Regions from separate parts of the Mixta intestinalis genome, predicted to be linked through region 2. Evidence: predicted binding sites of a transcription regulator. Region 2 holds the regulator's gene; the other holds the start of a gene.
What was found. The regulator sigma-54, encoded in region 2, starts transcription at its own class of promoters, with help from an activator protein. The targets are predictions, from matches to a motif close to GTTGGCACANNTTTCGCTNT.
Positions count from the first base shown of each region.

Region 1: a site for sigma-54 is predicted at 1,407-1,426, ahead of glnA (glutamate--ammonia ligase). Genes of this name have one in related genera too.

Region 1 is NZ_CP028271.1:3,689,185-3,694,989, forward strand. It holds gene typA (ribosome-dependent GTPase TypA) at 1-1,138, opposite strand, end outside; gene glnA (glutamate--ammonia ligase) at 1,574-2,983, shown strand; gene glnL (nitrogen regulation protein NR(II)) at 3,122-4,171, shown strand; gene glnG (nitrogen regulation protein NR(I)) at 4,179-5,588, shown strand; gene C7M51_RS17205 (YshB family small membrane protein) at 5,696-5,805, shown strand, end outside.
Region 2 is NZ_CP028271.1:4,314,088-4,329,068, forward strand. It holds gene gltB (glutamate synthase large subunit) at 1-3,773, opposite strand, end outside; gene C7M51_RS20070 (hypothetical protein) at 4,568-4,780, opposite strand; gene arcB (aerobic respiration two-component sensor histidine kinase ArcB) at 4,862-7,207, shown strand; gene mtgA (monofunctional biosynthetic peptidoglycan transglycosylase) at 8,150-8,803, shown strand; gene npr (PTS phosphocarrier protein NPr) at 8,808-9,080, opposite strand; gene rapZ (RNase adapter RapZ) at 9,077-9,931, opposite strand; gene ptsN (PTS IIA-like nitrogen regulatory protein PtsN) at 10,005-10,487, opposite strand; gene hpf (ribosome hibernation promoting factor) at 10,666-10,953, opposite strand; gene rpoN (RNA polymerase factor sigma-54) at 10,977-12,413, opposite strand; gene lptB (LPS export ABC transporter ATP-binding protein) at 12,461-13,186, opposite strand; gene lptA (lipopolysaccharide ABC transporter substrate-binding protein LptA) at 13,192-13,731, opposite strand; gene lptC (LPS export ABC transporter periplasmic protein LptC) at 13,712-14,287, opposite strand; gene kdsC (3-deoxy-manno-octulosonate-8-phosphatase KdsC) at 14,284-14,850, opposite strand; gene kdsD (arabinose-5-phosphate isomerase KdsD) at 14,867-14,981, opposite strand, start outside.

The sequences.
Region 1 (5,805 bases), 630 kb from region 2:
GCTCAAAGCCTTCACGACGCATGTTTTCGATCAGGACAGAGAGGTGCAGCTCACCGCGCCCGGAAACACGGAAAGCATCCGCATCTTCGGTTTCTTCTACGCGCAGCGCAACGTTGTGTACCAGCTCTTTCTTCAGACGCTCAAGGATCTGGCGTGACGTCACGTATTTACCTTCTTTACCGCAGAACGGCGAGGTATTAACGTTGAAGAACATGGTAACGGTCGGCTCATCGACGCTCAGCGCAGGCAGCGCTTCAACGTTTTGCGGATCGCAGATGGTATCGGAGATATTCAGCTCGCCCAGACCGGTAATCGCGATGATGTCGCCCGCTTCAGCCAGATCAGTATCGATACGCTCCAGGCCCAGGTGACCCAGCACCTTGCCAACTTTCGCGTTACGCGTTTTACCTTCGCTATCGATAACCGTTACCTGCTGGTTCGGCTTCACTTTACCGCGTTTGATGCGGCCAATACCGATAACGCCCAGGTAGTTGTTGTAGTCCAGCTGAGAGATTTGCATCTGCAGCGGGCCATCCAGATCGACGCTCGGCGCCGGAACGTGGTCAACAATCGCCTGGTAAAGCGGGGTCATGTCAGCGGCCATATCGGTATGGTCAACGCCAGCGATGCCCTGCAACGCAGAAGCATAAATAATCGGGAAATCGAGCTGCTCGTCAGTCGCGTCGAGGTTAACGAACAGATCAAATACCTGGTCAACAACCCAGTCAGGGCGCGCGCCAGGACGGTCGATTTTGTTGATAACCACGATCGGTTTCAGACCATGAGCAAAAGCTTTTTTGGTCACGAAACGCGTCTGCGGCATAGGGCCGTCCATCGCATCGACAACCAGCAGCACTGAATCAACCATGGACATTACGCGCTCAACTTCACCACCGAAGTCGGCGTGTCCGGGAGTATCAACGATGTTGATACGATAGTCGTTCCATTTGATGGCGGTATTTTTCGCGAGGATGGTAATCCCACGCTCTTTCTCCAAATCGTTGGAGTCCATTACACGCTCAGTTGCTTCAGTACGGGCATCAAAAGTACCGGACTGTTGCAGCAGTTTGTCAACCAGGGTGGTTTTCCCATGGTCAACGTGCGCAATAATGGCGATGTTACGCAAATTTTCGATCACAGCTTTGCCTCAGGCATTAGAAATAGCGCGCTATTGTACACGGATTAATCGAAGGACTGAACAGGATCACAAATATCAAAGAAAGAATGCTGTAGGGCTTGCCTTAAACACCACTTTCAGTGCAAAAAATGCACCTGATTGACCAGCTGCACCATAATGGTGCTCAAAATCAGCTCATATGCACTACAATGGTGCGCGACATCCATCATGGTGCATCTCTCTTTTGTCGAGAGCGTGCATCATAGCGCTTTTTAGGCCAAATAAAAAAGTTGGCACAGAATTCGCTTTATTTCACTTAAGCAAAAACGACAGTTTCCACAACGGTTGATAGCTTGTCCGAGTACTTTGTTGCCGGCTGTACGCCCGACTTTACGCGTCTGGCAGGATGAAGTTCTCTCACCACGACGACAATGACAATGATCAGGAGAGTTGAGTATGTCCGCTGAACACGTTCTTTCGATGATGAATGAACACGAGGTTAAGTTTGTTGATCTGCGCTTCACCGACACCAAAGGCAAAGAACAGCACGTAACCATTCCTGCCCACCAGGTCAACGCAGACTTCTTCGAAGAAGGCAAAATGTTTGACGGCTCCTCTATCGGTGGCTGGAAAGGCATCAACGAATCAGACATGGTGCTGATGCCAGACCCAACTACCGCAGTGTTGGATCCATTCTACGAAGATTCCACGCTGATCATCCGTTGTGACATTCTTGAGCCGGGCACCATGCAGGGCTATGACCGCGACCCGCGCTCCATCGCTAAACGCGCGGAAGATTTCCTGCGCTCTTCCGGCATCGCTGATACCGTGCTGTTCGGCCCGGAACCGGAATTCTTCCTGTTTGATGATATTCGTTTTGGCAGCAGCACTTCCGGTTCACACGTCGCTATCGATGATATTGAAGCAGCATGGAACACCGGCAAAGAATATGAAGGCGGCAACAAAGGCCACCGTCCGGGCCTGAAGGGTGGTTACTTCCCGGTTCCGCCGGTAGATTCCGCACAGGATATCCGCTCCGCTATGTGTCTGACGATGGAGCAGATGGGTCTGGTGGTAGAAGCACATCACCACGAAGTCGCTACCGCTGGTCAGAACGAAGTGGCTACCCGCTTCAACACCATGGTGAAGAAAGCAGACGAAATCCAGATTTACAAATATGTCGTACACAACGTCGCGCACGCCTGGGGCAAAACTGCCACCTTTATGCCGAAACCGATGTTTGGCGATAACGGCTCTGGTATGCACTGCCATATGTCTCTGTCTAAAGGCGGCACTAACCTGTTCGCTGGCGACAAATACGGCGGCCTTTCTGAAATGGCGCTGTTCTATATCGGCGGTGTGATTAAACATGCGAAGGCGATCAACGCTCTGGCTAACCCGACCACCAACTCTTATAAACGTCTGGTTCCGGGTTATGAAGCACCGGTCATGCTGGCTTACTCTGCACGTAACCGCTCAGCTTCTATCCGTATCCCGGTAGTTGCCAGCCCGAAAGCGCGTCGTATTGAAGCTCGTTTCCCGGATCCGGCTGCTAACCCGTACCTGGCTTTTGCTGCACTGCTGATGGCTGGCCTCGACGGCGTTATCAACAAAATCCATCCTGGCGATGCGATGGACAAAAACCTGTATGACCTGCCGCCGGAAGAAGAGGCAGAAATTCCAAAAGTAGCGGCCTCTCTGGAAGAAGCGCTCGATGCGCTGAACGAAGATCGTGAATTCCTGACCCGTGGCGGCGTCTTTACTGACGATGCTATCGATGCCTATATCGAGCTACGTAAGTCTGAAATGGAACGTGTACGTATGACGCCGCATCCGGTTGAGTTCGAGCTCTATTACAGCGTCTAATTGATTTGAGTTTTTGTTGCCGTGGAAACTTTCAGCCCATCTTCGGATGGGCTTTTTTCTCCGCTTCTCCACTGGCCGGAATATCGCGTTATCAAACCTGAAACTATAATGCACTAAAACGGTGCAGGAGAACGCTGTATGGCAACTGGCCTGCTGCCCGATGCTGGGCAGATTCTCAACTCTCTAATTAACTGCATACTGCTGGTTGATAATGACCTGGTTATTCACTACGCCAATCCGGCGGCGCAACAGCTGCTGGCGCAAAGTTCGCGCAAGCTTTTCGGTACGCCGCTGCCGGAGCTGACGGGCTATTTTTCCCTCAATATTAGCGTCATGCAGGAAAGTCTGGCCGCAGGCCAGGGCTTTACCGACAGCGAAGTAACGCTGGTGGTGGATGGACGAGCCCATATTATGTCGCTGACCGCCCAACGTCTGCCTGACGGCCTGATCCTGCTGGAAATGGCACCGATGGATAACCAACGACGCCTTAGTCAGGAGCAGATTCAACATGCGCAGCAGGTCGCTGCCCGCGATCTGGTACGGGGACTGGCGCATGAGATTAAAAATCCGCTCGGCGGCCTGCGTGGTGCGGCTCAGCTGCTGGCAAAAGCCCTGCCCGATCCATCCCTGACGGAATATACCAAAGTAATTATCGAACAGGCCGATCGCCTGCGTAACCTGGTCGATCGTCTGTTAGGCCCGCAACAGCCGGGAATGCATGTAACGCAGAGCATTCATCAGGTGGCAGAGCGGGTTGTGAGCCTGGTCAATATGGAGCTACCGCATAATGTTTCGCTAGTACGCGACTACGATCCCAGCCTGCCGGAGCTACCGCACGATCCCGATCAGATAGAGCAGGTTTTACTGAACGTGGTGCGTAATGCATTACAGGCGCTGGGCGAAGCAGGCGGCACCATTATGATACGCACCCGTACCGCCTTCCAGCTCACGCTGCATGGCGTACGCTACCGCCTGGTAGCGCGTATTGATGTTGTGGATGACGGGCCGGGCATTCCTACTCAGCTACAGGATACGCTGTTCTACCCTATGGTCAGCGGACGCGAAGGTGGCACCGGGCTGGGCCTCTCTATTGCCCGCAGCCTGCTCGATCAGCATTCAGGAAAAATAGAATTCAGCAGTTGGCCCGGTCATACCGAATTTTCCATTTACCTGCCTATTCGCCAGTGAGGTTTCTATGCAACGAGGGATAGTTTGGATCGTCGATGACGATAGCTCCATCCGCTGGGTGCTTGAACGCGCACTGACCGGAGCTGGTTTAAGCTGCACGACATTTGAAAGCGGCCATGCCGTGCTGGAAGCGCTCGCCAGCAAAACCCCAGACGTTTTACTGTCAGATATACGTATGCCCGGCATGGATGGCCTTGCACTACTGAAACAGATTAAACAGCGCCACCCGATGTTGCCGGTCATCATTATGACGGCACATTCCGATCTGGACGCCGCCGTCAGCGCCTACCAGCAGGGCGCTTTTGATTACTTGCCCAAACCTTTTGATATTGATGAAGCGGTTGCGCTGGTAGAACGCGCTATCAGCCACTATCAGGAGCAGCAGCAGCCGCGAGACAGGCCGGTTAATGGCCCCACTACTGATATTATCGGCGAAGCACCAGCGATGCAGGATGTATTTCGTATCATTGGCCGCCTTTCGCGATCTTCAATCAGCGTATTGATTAACGGTGAGTCCGGCACCGGTAAGGAACTGGTAGCACATGCGCTGCATCGCCACAGTCCACGCGCCAAGGCACCGTTTATCGCGCTGAATATGGCAGCTATTCCCAAAGATCTCATCGAATCTGAGCTGTTCGGTCATGAGAAAGGCGCCTTTACCGGCGCGAACCAGATTCGTCAGGGGCGCTTTGAACAGGCGGACGGCGGCACGCTGTTTTTGGATGAAATTGGCGATATGCCGCTCGACGTACAGACGCGTCTGCTACGCGTACTGGCTGACGGGCAGTTTTACCGTGTTGGCGGCTATGCGCCGGTAAAAGTGGATGTACGCATTATCGCTGCAACCCATCAGAACCTGGAAAGGCGCGTACAGGAAGGCAAGTTTCGCGAAGACCTGTTTCACCGCCTGAATGTGATTCGTGTGCATCTGCCACCGCTGCGCGAACGTCGTGAGGATATACCGCGCCTGGCGCGCTATTTCCTGCAGGTTGCCGCCCGCGAGCTGGGCGTTGAGGCCAAAATTCTGCATCCCGAAGCTGAAGCGGCACTGACTCGTCTGCACTGGTCGGGTAACGTGCGCCAGCTGGAAAACACCTGTCGCTGGTTGACGGTAATGGCCGCCGGTCAGGAGGTGCTGATTCAGGATCTGCCGCCAGAGCTATTTGAAAGCACCAGTAGCGATCCGACGGTACAATCACTGCCGGATAGCTGGGCAACGTTGCTTGCGCAATGGGCCGATCGGGCGCTGCGTTCCGGTCATCAGGATCTGTTGTCGGAAGCACAACCGGAGCTGGAGCGTACTCTGCTCACTACCGCACTGCGCCATACGCAGGGGCATAAACAGGAGGCGGCACGCCTGCTGGGCTGGGGACGTAATACGCTTACGCGTAAACTGAAAGAATTGGGTATGGAATAAGCCAGAAAAGATCAAAAAAGGTTGTTTATTGCACAATTTTAGTAGCATTACGCTTTACACTTCGGTGCCGTTCAGTATTATTTTGAGCGGTTATCCGGAGGTTTATTATGCTTGAATCACTGATGCATTTGGTCTCGCAAAGCGCTGAAACCGGTGCCGCTTTCGGTCATTCACCACAAACCGCGCTGGCGGCTGTGTTATGCGCCGTGATGCTTAA
Region 2 (14,981 bases):
TGGATCATAGCGATCGCGCCGGAAAGTGTGGCACCAACGGAGCGGTCGGTATTGCGAATATCAAACCAGAAAGTCTTGCTTTGCTTCGCTTCTACGTAAGGCATCGCTTGCTGTAGCAACGCTTTGTTCAAATCACCGTTATCAAACGGCGGGTTGCCTTCGGTACAGTAAACCGCTTTGCCCGGCATCGGCGTGGCCGTTACCAGCAGCGAAGAGAGATCCAGGTTTTGCTGCTTAGCGGTGAAGCCATCCAGTACCGTTAACAGATCGGTACGCCCGATCAGATCTACCAGCCGTTTCACTCCCAGTTCGGCCATCAGCTCGCGGGTTTCCTGCGCGATAAACTGGAAGTAATTGGTCACGCGATATGGCAGGCCGTGATAATGGTTTTTACGCAGCTTCTCATCCTGCGTAGCCACACCGGTAGCACAGTTATTCAGATGGCAGATACGCAGGTATTTACAGCCCAGCGCCACCATCGGGCCAGTACCAAACCCAAAACTTTCCGCTCCTAAAATCGCCGCCTTAATAATATCGCGTCCCGATTTTAGCCCGCCATCTACCTGTAAACGGATCTTATGACGCAGACCGTTAGCAACTAACGCCTGCTGGGTTTCCACCAGGCCCAGCTCCCACGGACAGCCAGCATATTTTACCGAGCTAAGCGGGCTGGCACCGGTGCCGCCGTCATAACCGGCGATAGTAATCAGATCGGCATAGGCCTTCGCTACCCCGGTAGCAATCGTGCCAACGCCCGGTTCTGACACCAGTTTTACCGAAATCATCGCTTTCGGGTTAACCTGTTTCAGATCGAAAATCAGCTGTGCCAGGTCCTCAATTGAATAGATATCGTGATGCGGCGGCGGCGAGATCAACGTCACGCCCGGTACCGAATAACGCAGCCTGGCGATGTAAGGTGTTACCTTATCGCCCGGCAGCTGTCCGCCTTCGCCTGGTTTTGCGCCCTGGGCAACTTTTATCTGAATAACGTCGGCGTTAACCAGATAGGCTGGCGTTACGCCAAAGCGTCCCGAAGCGACCTGCTTAATACGTGAAACTTTATTGGTGCCGTAACGTGCCGGATCTTCACCACCTTCGCCAGAGTTCGAGTAACCACCCAGGCTGTTCATCGCCTGCGCCAGTGACTCATGCGCTTCCGGGCTAAGTGCGCCGATAGACATAGCGGCGGTATCGAAGCGCTTAAACAGCTCGCTGGCGGGCTCTACCTCATCCAGGCTGACAGGCTGCGTGCCGGGCTTTATCGCCAGCAGGTCGCGCAGCGTCGCTACCGGACGTTCATTAACCTGACGGGCATACAGTTGATAATCGCTGTATTCGCCGCTCTGCACCGCTGCCTGCAAGGTGCGCACCACGTCCGGGTTATAGGCATGATATTCCCCGCCGTGGACATACTTCAGCAGGCCGCCCTGATCGAGCGGTTTTCGTTGTAGCCAGGCACGCTTCGCCAGGTTGACCAGATCCTGTTGGAAGTCAGCAAAGTTTGAACCACCAATCCGGCTAACGACGCCCCGGAAGCACAGGCTGGAGACGTCGCGATGCAGGCCCACAGCCTCAAACAGCTTAGAACAGCGGTAGGAGGCGATAGTCGAAATGCCCATTTTCGACATAATCTTGTACAGCCCTTTGTTGATGCCGTTACGGTAGTTCAGCATCAGCGTACGGTAATCTTTTTCAATCACGCCGCTATCGGCCATTTTCGCTAGGGATTCATAGGCGAGGTAAGGGTAGATAGCCGTTGCACCGAAGCCGAGCAATACGGCGAAATGGTGTGGATCGCGGGCGCTGGCGGTTTCAACGATGATATTTGCGTCACAGCGCAGGTTTTTCTCTACCAGGCACGTTTGGATTGCCCCCACGATCATGGGTGCCGGAACCGGCAGGCGCTGTTCGCTGATAGCGCGATCGGAAAGCACCAGCAGTACCGTACCGTTACGAACCATGCTTTCCGCTTTAGCGCAAAGTTCATGAATCGTCGCTTCCAGCGTTTGCTCTGCCGGATTAAACGTACAGTCGAGGGTATCAGCGCGATAATATTCGCCTTCCATCGTGGTGAGCTGGCGGAAATCAGAAAAGAGCAGGATCGGCGACTTAAAAGAGACGCGATGCGCCTGGCCTTCTGCCTCGCAAAACACGTTCATTTCACGGCCAATGCTGGTGGCCAGCGACATCACATGATTTTCACGCAGCGGATCGATCGGCGGGTTGGTGACCTGCGCGAACTGCTGGCGAAAATAGTCATAAATGATGCGCGGACGGCTGGAGAGCACAGCAAATGGCGTATCGTCGCCCATTGAGCCGACCGCTTCCTGACCGTTTTCGCCCAGTACGCGGATAATCTGATCCAGTTCTTCACTGCTGTAGCCGAACTGCTTCTGATAGGTGAGTAGAGCAACGTCGTCCAGCTCGCGGCTTCCCACCTGATCGTCAGGCAGATCCTCAAACGGCACCAGGCGCTTAACGTTTTTTTCCATCCAGGATTGATAGGGATGGCGGCTTTTCAGATCGTCATCGGTCTCGGCAGAATGCAGAATGCGGCCCGCACGGGTATCGATAACCATCAGCTCGCCGGGGCCGACGCGCCCTTTTTCCAGAACTTCGTCGGGCTGGTAATCCCAGATGCCGACTTCTGAAGCGCAGGTGATCAGCTTGTCTTTAGTAATAACATAGCGTGCCGGGCGCAAGCCGTTGCGATCGAGGTTACAGGCGGCGTAGCGCCCATCAGACATCACGATACCCGCCGGACCATCCCACGGCTCCATGTGCATAGAGTTGAAGTCAAAGAAGGCGCGTAGTTCAGGCCCCATATCCGGGTTGTTCTGCCAGGCAGGCGGGACCAGCAGGCGCATGGCGCGGATCAGATCCATACCGCCGTTGAGGAATAGCTCCAGCATATTATCCATTGAGCTGGAGTCTGAGCCGGTTTCATTGACGAACGGAGCAGCATCCTGCAAATCGGGAATCAGCGGCGTCTGGAATTTATAGGCGCGCGCGCGCGCCCACTGGCGGTTACCGGCAATCGTATTAATCTCGCCGTTGTGCGCCATATAGCGGAACGGCTGTGCCAGCGGCCAGCGTGGTACGGTATTGGTTGAGAAACGCTGGTGGAACAGGCAAATAGCCGATTCCAGACGCAGATCGGCGAGGTCAAGGTAAAAGCGCGGCAGATCGGCCGGCATACACAGACCTTTATAGATATTGACCTGGTTAGAGAAGCTGCAAATATAAAATTCTTTGTCTTCCAGCGCGTCAATGCGCTTTTCAATACGACGGCGCGCCATATAAAGGCGGCGTTCCATATCACGCGGACGCCAGCCCGCAGGCGCGTTGATAAAAATCTGTTCAATGCGAGGCAGAGAGGAGAGGGCAATAGCACCCAGCACGTCCTGATTGGTTGGCACTTCACGCCAGCCTACAATAGATAACGTTTCGCGTAATACCTCTTCTTCCACAATGCGGCGGCTGATACGGGCCCTTTCTTCATCCTGACTGAGAAACAGCATACCGACGGCATAGTTTTTCGCCAGACGCCAGCCATGCTCTTCTGCGACGATGCGAAAAAAACGATCGGGTTTTTGTAACAGCAGGCCACAGCCGTCACCGGTTTTGCCGTCGGCGAGAATTGCGCCGCGGTGCTGCATACGAGCCAGGGCGTGAATCGCAGTGCGCACTACTTTATGGCTGGGTTCGCCTTCAATATGAGCGATCAGGCCGAAACCACAGTTATCCTTTTCAAGGGATTTATCGTACAACATTTCAGTGAACCTCCCCAGGCTCTGCGGATTCCCGGCGTCAACGGCAGGCGTAGAAAGGGCAGGCGGCTGGTTAGCGCATCATACGCTCATCGGTCGCATTGCTCCCATTCATTGCCTCAGGCATCGGTGACACAAGTATTGCGGACTTGTTTCGAGGGAATCTCAATTACTGCATAAATATGATGAGTGGAACACTCATCCGAAAAGCTTCCAGCGGATTTCCAACTTATCGGGAAAGCGTAAAGAGGTCAACAAGGCTATCTGTTTATGCTATTCGACGCTTTAATACCGTAATCTATTGATTATTATATTTTTTATTGAAGTATTTATCGTGATGGCATTGTCAGCTCCGCCAGCATAGTGTGAGCTGACTCACTATAGGGCAGCGGTCAAATCTCTGCACCATGCTAGTGCTGGCGCGTATTGCAGCATTATATGCTAAGAATTGCGGATGAATTATTGAATATCACTATTTTTCTTAAAGCATTACTTTTTCGCTAAACACAGAATGATTATTAGCAAATCTAATCGGGCATTGAGTGATTAAAAACGCGTTTAATTTGAATGATTATTCTTTAGGTGAGCGAAAGGAGAGACGCAATGGAAGCATACTTTAAAATAATGCAGGTAAAATAGCAGGTTTTGATTAAACAGATGCATCTCCAATGTATGCAACCTCATAAAATAGTCAACATCTTTAACCTGCCAGAGGCGTTTTTTTATCTTTCTGCCTTAACGTGATGCCTTATGCAATAAGCTGGAATAGAGGCCATGAAAATGGGCTACTCTCATCATCAAAACCTCTCTTTGTTTATAAATAAAACGCTATCCCGAAAAGCCTGTACTGCCTGTTGTAGAAAAGAGGCGCGATGGGGTTGGTTAAATAAGTGGATTTTATGTTTAATTTGTTGAATTTCAATGAAAAATTCTGAAAATCCTTCCTGCCTGTACAGACCCTGATTGCCTGTCCTGCCTGTTTGTTCTTCTGAAGCCGAGCGTACCGCCATAAACGCCTGGTTTACGCTTGTCTCAACCGGATAACGACAAAGTGGGGTATGATGGAGAAAGAGACCGGGAAGGAAGCTGATATGAAACAAATTCGTCTGTTAGCGCAATATTATGTCGATTTGATGGTTAAGCTGGGGTTAATTCGTTTTTCCCTGCTGCTGGCCTCCGCGTTAGTTGTGTTGGCTATGGTTGTGCAGATGGCGGTTACTATGCTGTTACGCGGCCATGTAGAAAGCATCGATATGGTGCGCTCCGTCTTTTTTGGCCTGCTGATTACGCCCTGGGCGGTTTACTTCCTCTCCGTGGTGGTTGAGCAGTTGGAGGAATCACGTCAGCGCCTCTCAAAGCTGGTTGATAAGCTGGAAGAGATGCGTAAGCGTGATCTTGAGCTAAACCAGCAGATGAAAGAGACCATCAGCCAGCTTAATCAGGAAATCGCCGACCGCGTTAAAGCAGAGGAAGCACGCTTACTGGTTGTCGATAAGTTAAAAGAAGAGATGGCGCGGCGTGAGCAGGCGCAGATTGAACTTGAACAGCAATCTTCATTTCTGCGCTCATTCCTGGATGCCTCTCCTGATTTGGTATTTTACCGCAATATTGATCAGCAGTTTTCTGGCTGCAATCGGGCGATGGAGCTGCTGATAGGAAAAAGCGAAAGGCAGCTAATCGGCCTGACGCCGAAAGAAGTTTACGATGATGAAACCGCAACCAAAGTGCTGGAAACGGATGAAAAGGTATTTCGGCATAACGTTTCACTGACCTATGAACAATGGCTGCAATACCCCGATGGGCGCAAAGCCTGTTTTGAAATTCGTAAGGTCCCTTATTACGATCGCGTCGGTAAGCGTAGCGGCCTGATGGGGTTTGGGCGTGATATTACTGAGCGCAAGCGCTATCAGGATGCGCTGGAAAACGCCAGCCGTGAGAAAACAACCTTTATCTCTACTATCAGCCATGAACTCCGTACGCCGCTTAACGGTATCGTTGGGCTAAGCCGTATTCTGCTTGATACTGACTTAAATCAGGAACAGCTGAAGTATCTCAAAACTATCCATGTGTCGGCGATAACGCTGGGTAATATCTTTAATGACGTCATTGAGATGGACAAAATTGAGCGTCGTAAAGTGCAGCTTGATAACCAGCCGCTTGATTTCACCAGCTTCCTTGCCGATCTGGAAAACCTTTCTGGCCTGCTGGCGCAGCCGAAGGGGCTTCGGTTCGTGCTTCATCCTTATCTGCCGCTGCCACATAAAATCATCGCTGATGGAACCCGGCTGCGCCAGATACTGTGGAATCTGATTGGCAATGCGGTGAAATTTACCCAGCAGGGCGAGATTGTTGTACGGGTTAGCTACGATGCAGAGCAGCTTCGCTTCGAAGTTGAAGATTCGGGGATGGGCATCCCGTTTGATGAACAGGACAAAATCTTTGCCATGTACTATCAGGTAAAAGATCAGCATGGCGGCAAGCCAGCAACCGGCACCGGTATCGGTCTGGCGGTTTCACGTCGGCTGGCACAGGCGATGGGGGGCGATATTACGGTACGCAGCGCTCCGGGAGAAGGCTCCTGCTTTACGGTTACGCTCAAGGCACCGCGCGTTGCGGAAGAAGTCGAGGATGAAATGCCAGCAGATGAAATGCCGCTGCCTGCGCTTCACGTGCTGCTGGTTGAAGATATTGAACTCAACGTGGTGGTCGCGCGCTCGGTGCTGGAAAAACTGGGCAACAGCGTAGACGTTGCCATGACGGGCCAGGAAGCGCTCGATATGTTCGATCCTGACGAGTTTGATTTGGTGCTGCTGGATATCCAGCTACCGGACATGACCGGGCTGGACGTGGCAAGAGTGATTCACCAGCGATTTAAAGGGCACGTGTTACCGCCGCTGGTGGCGCTGACCGCTAACGTATTAAAGGATAAAAAAGAGTATCTCGATGCCGGTATGGATGACGTATTGAGCAAGCCGCTGGCGGTGCCCGCGTTAACTGCCATGATTAAAAAATTCTGGGATTACCAGGAAGTGACGCCAGTAGCAGTAACGCATGAGCGGCTGGACGATAAAAAGCTGGCGTTACTCGATCTGCCGATGCTTGAACAGTATACCGAGCTGGTTGGCCCTTCGTTGATCGTTCGCAGCCTTGATATGTTTGAGCAGATGATGCCGGGTTATCTGGCGGTGCTGGATTCAAATATGATGGCTCGCGATCAAAAGGGCATCGCTGAAGAAGGTCATAAAATTAAAGGCGCGGCAGGTTCGGTAGGATTACAGCATCTGCAACAGCTGGCGAAACAGATTCAGAGCCCGGAATTGCCTGCCTGGTGGGATAACGTACAGGAATGGATCGATGAGCTGAAGCAGGAGTGGCGTCATGATGTAGCGGTTTTAAGGGAGTGGATAGAGCAGCAGCCAGACGCTGGAAAAAAATGACCCCGGCTTGTGCCGGGGTGCGCGAATACTGCGCCAACACCAGGGAAAAAGGTTGCTCAGGCCATTCTTAGAAGAGTTAACAAGCGGCATAAGCATGGTATTGGGTAACGTCTGGACACACCTTAGCAAATCTCACAGAATCTGTTAAATCATTCATTAAAATTTGTGATGTTGAACAGCGTTTGCACTCAGAAAACATTAATTTGTTGATACAGTCAGTGAAGTAATCAACTGAGGCCCTATATTGGCGTCAATTTGAGCTTTTGTAAAGGATTTCATTGCAAAAAAATTTCCTCATCATAAGAGTGCTACTTACGCGAAATTTTTAGTTATTCACTGTTAACATCAGGGAACATCACTTTTACTTAATGTCTTGTAATTAAATGTAATTACTCGGCATGGCAGAATTTTGTTCGTCTCACTAACAACCCTGTAAAAGTCCCTGAGAGAGACATTCTGGCTGTAAAGTTATCGTAACTTAGTGAGAAACCAAAAGTGATCATTACGAAGATAAAAAGAGAAGAGAAGTGAGCAATGAAAGAGCAGTTTACCTGAACTAATTTTGTCTTTTCTTTCGATTGGTTGGTGCTTTTTTTGCTGTTTTATAAGATTATTGAATGTATTGCATGGTAAGCATCAGTTATGCAATGAGAGACATTTTAAGGTACTCACCAACGTCACTAAACTTTGGAACCGTTCCCTTTGAGACGGAAGCTATTGATGCAAGAAGAAATTAACAAAATCTAAAGTTCTGAATCATAAAAGTTAGTGCAATAAACAGGCTTGCCAGGAGGCGTTTCTTACTTTATTCGCCGTGTTGGGCAAAGCAAAAATGAGAGTAATTGATAAGTGAGAAAAACAGGTAAGAAGCCGAATCGTTTCGGAAAAGGCACAAGAGGAGTGCTGTCTCTTTGCAAGCGTTGGCTGTTAAGGCTGCTCTTTTTGCTGGTTGGCATTTGGCTGGCTGGAATTTTATTATTTTCTTTTTTACCCGTTCCCTTCTCGGCGGTGATGGCAGAGCGGCAGATTGTTGCCTGGCTACGCGGAGAATTTTTATGGGTTGCACATTCCGATTGGGTTGCCAGCGATAAGATTTCACCCTGGGTTTCGCTGGCTGTCATCGCCGCCGAGGACCAAAAGTTTCCTCAGCATTGGGGATTTGATGTCGCAGCAATTGAGTCAGTGCTGAATAATCAGGATAAGCGTCTGCGTGGGGCTTCCACGATTTCACAGCAAACGGCGAAAAACTTATTTCTTTGGGATGGGCGCAGCTGGTTGCGCAAAGGCCTGGAGGCTGGGTTGACGCTGACGCTGGAAGGCGTATGGAGTAAAAAGCGTATTCTGACGGTCTATCTGAATATTGCCGAATTTGGCGATGGGATCTTTGGCGTCGAAGCAGCGGCGCAGCGCTATTTCCATAAGCCCGCCAGCCGCCTGACGATGTCTGAAGCGGCAATGCTGGCCGCTGTGCTACCTAATCCGCTGCGTTTTCGTGCTGATGCGCCATCAGCCTATGTTCGTCAGCGGCAACAGTGGATAATGCGACAGATGCATCAGTTAGGTGGGACAGGCTATATTCAGCGACACCATCTATAACGCTTTACTCTTCGTCGAAGCCCGCATCGAAAAGCTCAATGACCGCCGCCAGCGCCTGTTGCTCCTGCGGGCCGGTAACTTCAATCTCGATATGGCCGCCTTTGGCCGAATCGAGCATCAACAGGGCAATAACGCTGCTGGCCTCTGCTTCGGTACCCGCTTCGTTGCGCAGCAGCACTTCAGCATCAAAGCTTTGCACCAGCTCAAACAGCTTCATCGCCGGGCGTGCATGCATGCCCAGCTTGTTCTTAATTTCAACGGTTTGCCTGACTGTCATGATTTGCGTTTTTCCAGCGTACGATGGCGGGACTGTACATTCTTACCGCGTGATCGGAAATAGTCCGCCAGCTGTTCAGCAATATAAACGGAGCGATGTTTACCGCCGGTACAGCCAATAGCCACCGTTAAATAGCTACGGTTGTTGGTTTCCAGCATAGGCAGCCACAACTCCAGATAGCTGCGCGTCTGGTAAATGAAATTATGGACTTCAGTATGGCGATCGAGAAACGCCGCAACTGGCCGATCGAGGCCGGTCATAGGACGCAGCTTAGGATCCCAGTGCGGGTTCGGCAGAAAACGCACGTCAAAAACATAATCGGCATCAATAGGGATACCATGCTTATAGCCAAAGGATTCAAAGACCATCGTCAGTTCGCGTTCACGTTTGCCAAGCAGGCGGGTGCGCAGCATCTCGGCCAGTTCGTGCACGGACATTTCTGAGGTATCAACAATCAGATCGGCACGCGATCGCAGTGGCTCCAGCAGATCGTTCTCTTCATCAATGGCGCTTTCCAGCGAAAGATTTTTACTGGAGAGCGGATGCAGGCGGCGGGTATCGCTGTAACGGCGAATTAAAGTATTACGATCGGCATCCAGAAACAGCAGCTGTGGGGAAAAGCTGCCGGGCAGGCTGGTTAATGCTTTTTCCAGTACGTCCGGTGTTTCCGGCATATTACGCACATCAATACTGACGGCGGCAGAGATATTACGCTCGGATAGCGAGTTCGCCAGTTCGGGTAGCAGCGTTACCGGCAGATTATCTACACAGTAAAATCCCATATCTTCCAGCGCGCGTAACGCGACGGATTTCCCTGAGCCTGAACGTCCACTGACGATCATCAGCACCATTAAATTCTCTCCCCATTTATCCTGTACGCCGACGATTGCGCCAGCCGTACAGGCAAAAATGCAAGCCTATTAATCAGTGAGTCTCTTCTGGCGTTGCGGTGATGATTTCGTACAGATCTTCATCACTCTGCGCTGCCCGCAGGCGGCGGCAAACCGTTTTATCAGCCAGCCGTTTCGCGACCAGTGAAAGGGTATGTAGATGTGTTTTACATTGATCCGCCGGTACCAGCAAGGCGAATAGCAGATCAACCGGTTGATTATCAATCGCATCGAAGGCGATCGGCTGATCGAGACGGATAAAAACGCCCACCGCACGCAGCGTATCTTCCTCCAGCTTGCCGTGCGGAATAGCAATACCGTTGCCAATACCGGTACTGCCCATGCGTTCGCGCGTCAAAATAGCTTCAAAAACCGTTTGATGCGGCAGATTAAGCTGTTTGGCAGCTAGTTCACTGATGATTTCCAGTGCCCGCTTTTTGCTCTGGCAATGTACTCCGCTGCGGGTACAGTCGAGGTTGAGTACAGTGCTGAGTTCCAGTGAGAGTTCGTTGTTCATCATAGTTTCACTTGCGTGTTCACATTAACTGGCGCATCGCGCTACTTTACGCGTCTTGCGGCGAGAAAAGCAGTAAAATTTGCCAGTGAGGCGTGAATGGAAAAACGGGGCGAAAAGATTCGCCCCCCGACATCGTTTACTGGCCAATCGGCTCGTCTTTCCCTCAGCCATGTGAAGGTTAGTGTTGTTTTAATTTGTCTTTATGTCTGGTTAGCTGACGAGACAGTTTATCAATCAAGCTGTCGATCGCCGCATACATATCCTCAGCCTCAGAAGTTGCATGCAACTCGCCACCGCTGATATGCAGCGTAGCTTCGGCTATCTGCTGCACTCTTTCTACCTTTAGCACAACATGGACCTGAGTTATCCGGTCTGAATATTGTTCCAGTTTGGCAAACTTATTGTTCACAAATTCGCGTAAAGCTGGTGTGATTTCAATGTGTTGCCCGGTAATATTGAGTTGCATAGCGTCTTCCTTCTCAGTGAGTATCAAACCAGCTGTTTACGCTGATTTGATGGCGGGATAGATAAAGACTCTCGATACTTCGCGACGGTGCGGCGCGCTACCATAATGCCCTGATCGGACAGCATGGCAGTGAGCTTGCTGTCGCTCAGCGGTTTGGCGGGGTTTTCCGCCGAGATGAGTTTTTTTACCAGCGCGCGAATCGCCGTTGACGAGGCTTCGCCACCGCCTTCGGTATTGACGTGGCTGGAGAAAAAATATTTCAGCTCAAAGATTCCGCGTGGACTGTGCAAATATTTTTGCGTAGTCACGCGAGAAATGGTTGATTCATGCATATCTACGGCCTGGGCAATATCTGCCAGCACCATCGGGCGCATAAATTCTTCGCCCTGCTCAAAGAAAGCCTGCTGCTGTTCAACAATACAGCGCGTGACCTTAAGTAACGTATCGTTGCGGCTTTCAAGGCTTTTAATCAGCCACTTAGCTTCTTGCAGATTAGTACGAATAAACTGGCTGTCGCTGTCGTTGCGTGCTGAACTGCCCAGCGCGGCATATTGCTGATTAATTTTCAGACGCGGCACGCTATCGCTGTTTAACTCCACCGTCCAGCGGTTACCCGTTTTACGTACCAGCACATCCGGGATCACATACTCCGGCTCACCGGTATTGACCGACTGACCCGGGCGTGGATCGAGTGACTGAATCAGCGCCATCGCCTCTTTTAATACTTCTTCTTTCAACCGGGTTATGCGCATCAGGCTGCGGAAATCGTGATTAGCCAGCAGATCAAGATGCTCGCTGACGATTAGCTGCGCCTCCGCGAGCCACGGTGTATCGGCGGCGAACTGGGAAAGCTGCACCAGCAGGCAGTCGCGCAGGTCACGAGCGCCTACGCCGACGGGATCGAAACGCTGGATTCGTTTTAACACCGCCTCGACTTCATCCAGCGCAATCTCTTCATCGCCCATGCTGTCGCGAATATCTTCCAGCGTAACGGTAAGATAACCGGTATCGTCGATAGCATCGACAATAGAGGTGGCAATAGCGCGATCGGTGTCGGTAAACGGCGTTAGCTCTACCTGCCACATCAGATAGTCCTGCAGCGACTGCGTGGTTTCTCCCTGATAGACCGGAAGCTCATCGTCACGGTAGTCGGTGCCGGTACCTGATGGCGTACCTGCGGTATAAATTTCATCCCATGTGGCATCAAGCGGCAACTCTTCCGGCATATCCTTTTGCTCAAGCGCTTCTCGCGTATCGAGCATTTCGCTCTCCGGCGCCTCGCGAGACTCAACCTCTTCGTGGATATTATCGGTCTGCTCAAGCAACGGGTTGCTCTCCAGCGCCAGCTGAATCTCCTGTTGAAGTTCCAGCGTCGAAAGCTGCAGCAAACGAATTGCCTGTTGCAGCTGCGGTGTCATGGCGAGCTGTTGGCTGAGCCTGAGTTGCAAACCTTGCTTCATATTCAGAATAACGATTCCCGGTAAAACACTGTTATAACCACACCATATCAGAGTCTGAACTCTTCACCCAAATAGACCCGTTTCACCTGCTCATCTTCCAGAATGGCTTCCGGCGTGCCGTGGGCAATCAGACGCCCCTGGCTGACGATGTAGGCGCGTTCGCAAACGGCCAGCGTTTCACGCACGTTATGATCGGTGATTAATACGCCCAGCCCGCTATCGCGCAGGTGTTCAATAATTTTTTTGATATCGATAACGGAAATGGGGTCGACCCCGGCAAAGGGTTCATCCAGCAGGATAAACTTTGGATTCGCCGCCAGTGCGCGAGCAATTTCCACGCGTCGGCGTTCCCCGCCGGAAAGCGATTGACCCAGGCTATCGCGCAGATGTTCGATATGGAATTCTTCCATCAGCTCTTTAGCGCGATCCTGACGCTGCTCCGTTGTCAGGTCGTCACGAACCTGCAGAACGGCCATCAGGTTGTCATAAACACTCAGGCGACGAAATATGGAGGCTTCCTGCGGCAGATAGCCAATACCACGACGCGCGCGCGCGTGAAGCGGCAAAATACTGATGTCTTCATCGTCAATGACGATACGTCCGGCATCACGTGGCACAATACCCACTACCATATAGAACGTCGTGGTTTTGCCTGCACCATTTGGCCCCAGCAGGCCAACAATTTCGCCAGATTTTACCTGAAGGCTGACATCCTCCACCACGCGGCGGCCCTTATAGGCCTTTGCCAGATTTTCAGCGAGTAGTGTTGCCATACGAATCAGTTACTCTTTTTTTGGCTGTTGGATGCGTTTTTGTCCTGCAGCTGCGAAGGTACAAGAACTGTCGTGACGCGTTTGTTTTCGCCCTGGCTGAACGCCTGCATTTTCTGCTCTTTTACCAGATAGGTGATGCGATCGCCTTTGACATTACTGTCCAGTTGTTCGATATAAGCGTTGCCCGTTAACTCAACGAAATCCTTTGCCAGCTCGTAGCGCATTTTCTGCGCATGGCCTTTAACCGGTTTGCCGTTATCCTGCAACTGATAAAAAGTGGCGGGATTACCATAAGCGTCAACGATAGTTTTTTTGCTATCGCCATCAGGGCGTGTAACCACCACTTTATCGGCAGTAATTTTGATCGAACCCTGGGTAACGATAACGTTGCCGGTAAAGGTGGCTACGTTACCCTGGAGATCCAGTGCCTGGTTAGCAGAATCAATGTTAACGGGTTTGTCAGAATCACCCGTTAGCGCCAGCGCCGGAACGCTGGTAGCCAGCAGTGTACTTAGAAGCAGCAGGTTAAGGCTGCGATTGTGCATTGATTTCATAATTGGTTTTGACCTTTTCAATCAGCTCGGCCGTTTTTGTCCGTAAATTACCGCGCATCTTCATACCTGTGGAGTTAAAGCTGCGGCCATAAAGCGTTACCTGGTCGTCAGATTGCACGTCCTGCGTTACCAGATTGACCTGCGCATTGTCGGTTTTGATGCGATCAATCTGAGCATCTTTCGTCAGGCTATTAACCTCAACGTGACCATAAAGATACAGCATACGGTCTTTAGTCAGTTTGGCTTTATCCGCACGAACTGACCAGGCAGGTATTTTGTTTTCGTCATAGGTGGTCATCAACGGATTATCAAACCAGCTGATTTCTTCCGCCGCGAACCAGGTCACTTTATCCGAAACCAGCTTATAGCTGAGCGCTCCCGTCGGGTTATACACCACGGTGCTGGAATTCGCGCTGGTATAGGTAGGTTCCTGATTATTTGTCTCTACCGGCGTCCGATCGTTATCATTGCCAGCAAGGTTCCAGCCGATCAAGATGATGGCGATTAACCCCAGCAGTAACGTTAGCCAACGCCTGGTTTTACTCATATTGACAACCCTTTGGCATCATCAAACTTCTCCTGGGCGATCAAGATCAGATCGCAGACTTCACGTACCGCGCCGCGCCCGCCAGCAATTCGGGTGACGTAATTCGCACGTTCCAGCAACAGCGGGTGTGCATCGGCCACCGCCACGCTCAACCCAACCTGTGCCATTACCGGCCAGTCAATGAGGTCATCGCCAATATAGGCAACCTGCTCAGGACTTAACGACAGTGTATCCAGAAGTTCCCGGAAGGCCAAAAGCTTATCAGATTGCCCCTGGTAAAGATGTGTAATGCCCAGCGTCTGACAGCGATCTTCCAGTAGCTTAGCCTGGCGGCCAGTGATAATGGCTACCTCGATATCGGAAGTCAGCAGGCAACGAATGCCATAACCGTCACGTACGTTAAATGCCTTAAGCTCTTCACCGCTGTTGCCCATATAAATCAGGCCATCAGACATGACGCCGTCTACGTCGCAGATCAGCAGGCGGATCGCCCCGGCGCGCGTGATAACATCCTGGCTTACTGCGCCGTAGCAGGTCTCTACGGCGTCCGGTTGTTGCGTCATACTTATTTCCATCAGATTACACTACGCCCGCGCGTAGCATGTCATGCATGTGTACTACGCCAATCAACTGATCGCCATCGGCAACCATTACGGCAGTAATATGTTTACTTTGCATCAGGTTCAGGGCGTCC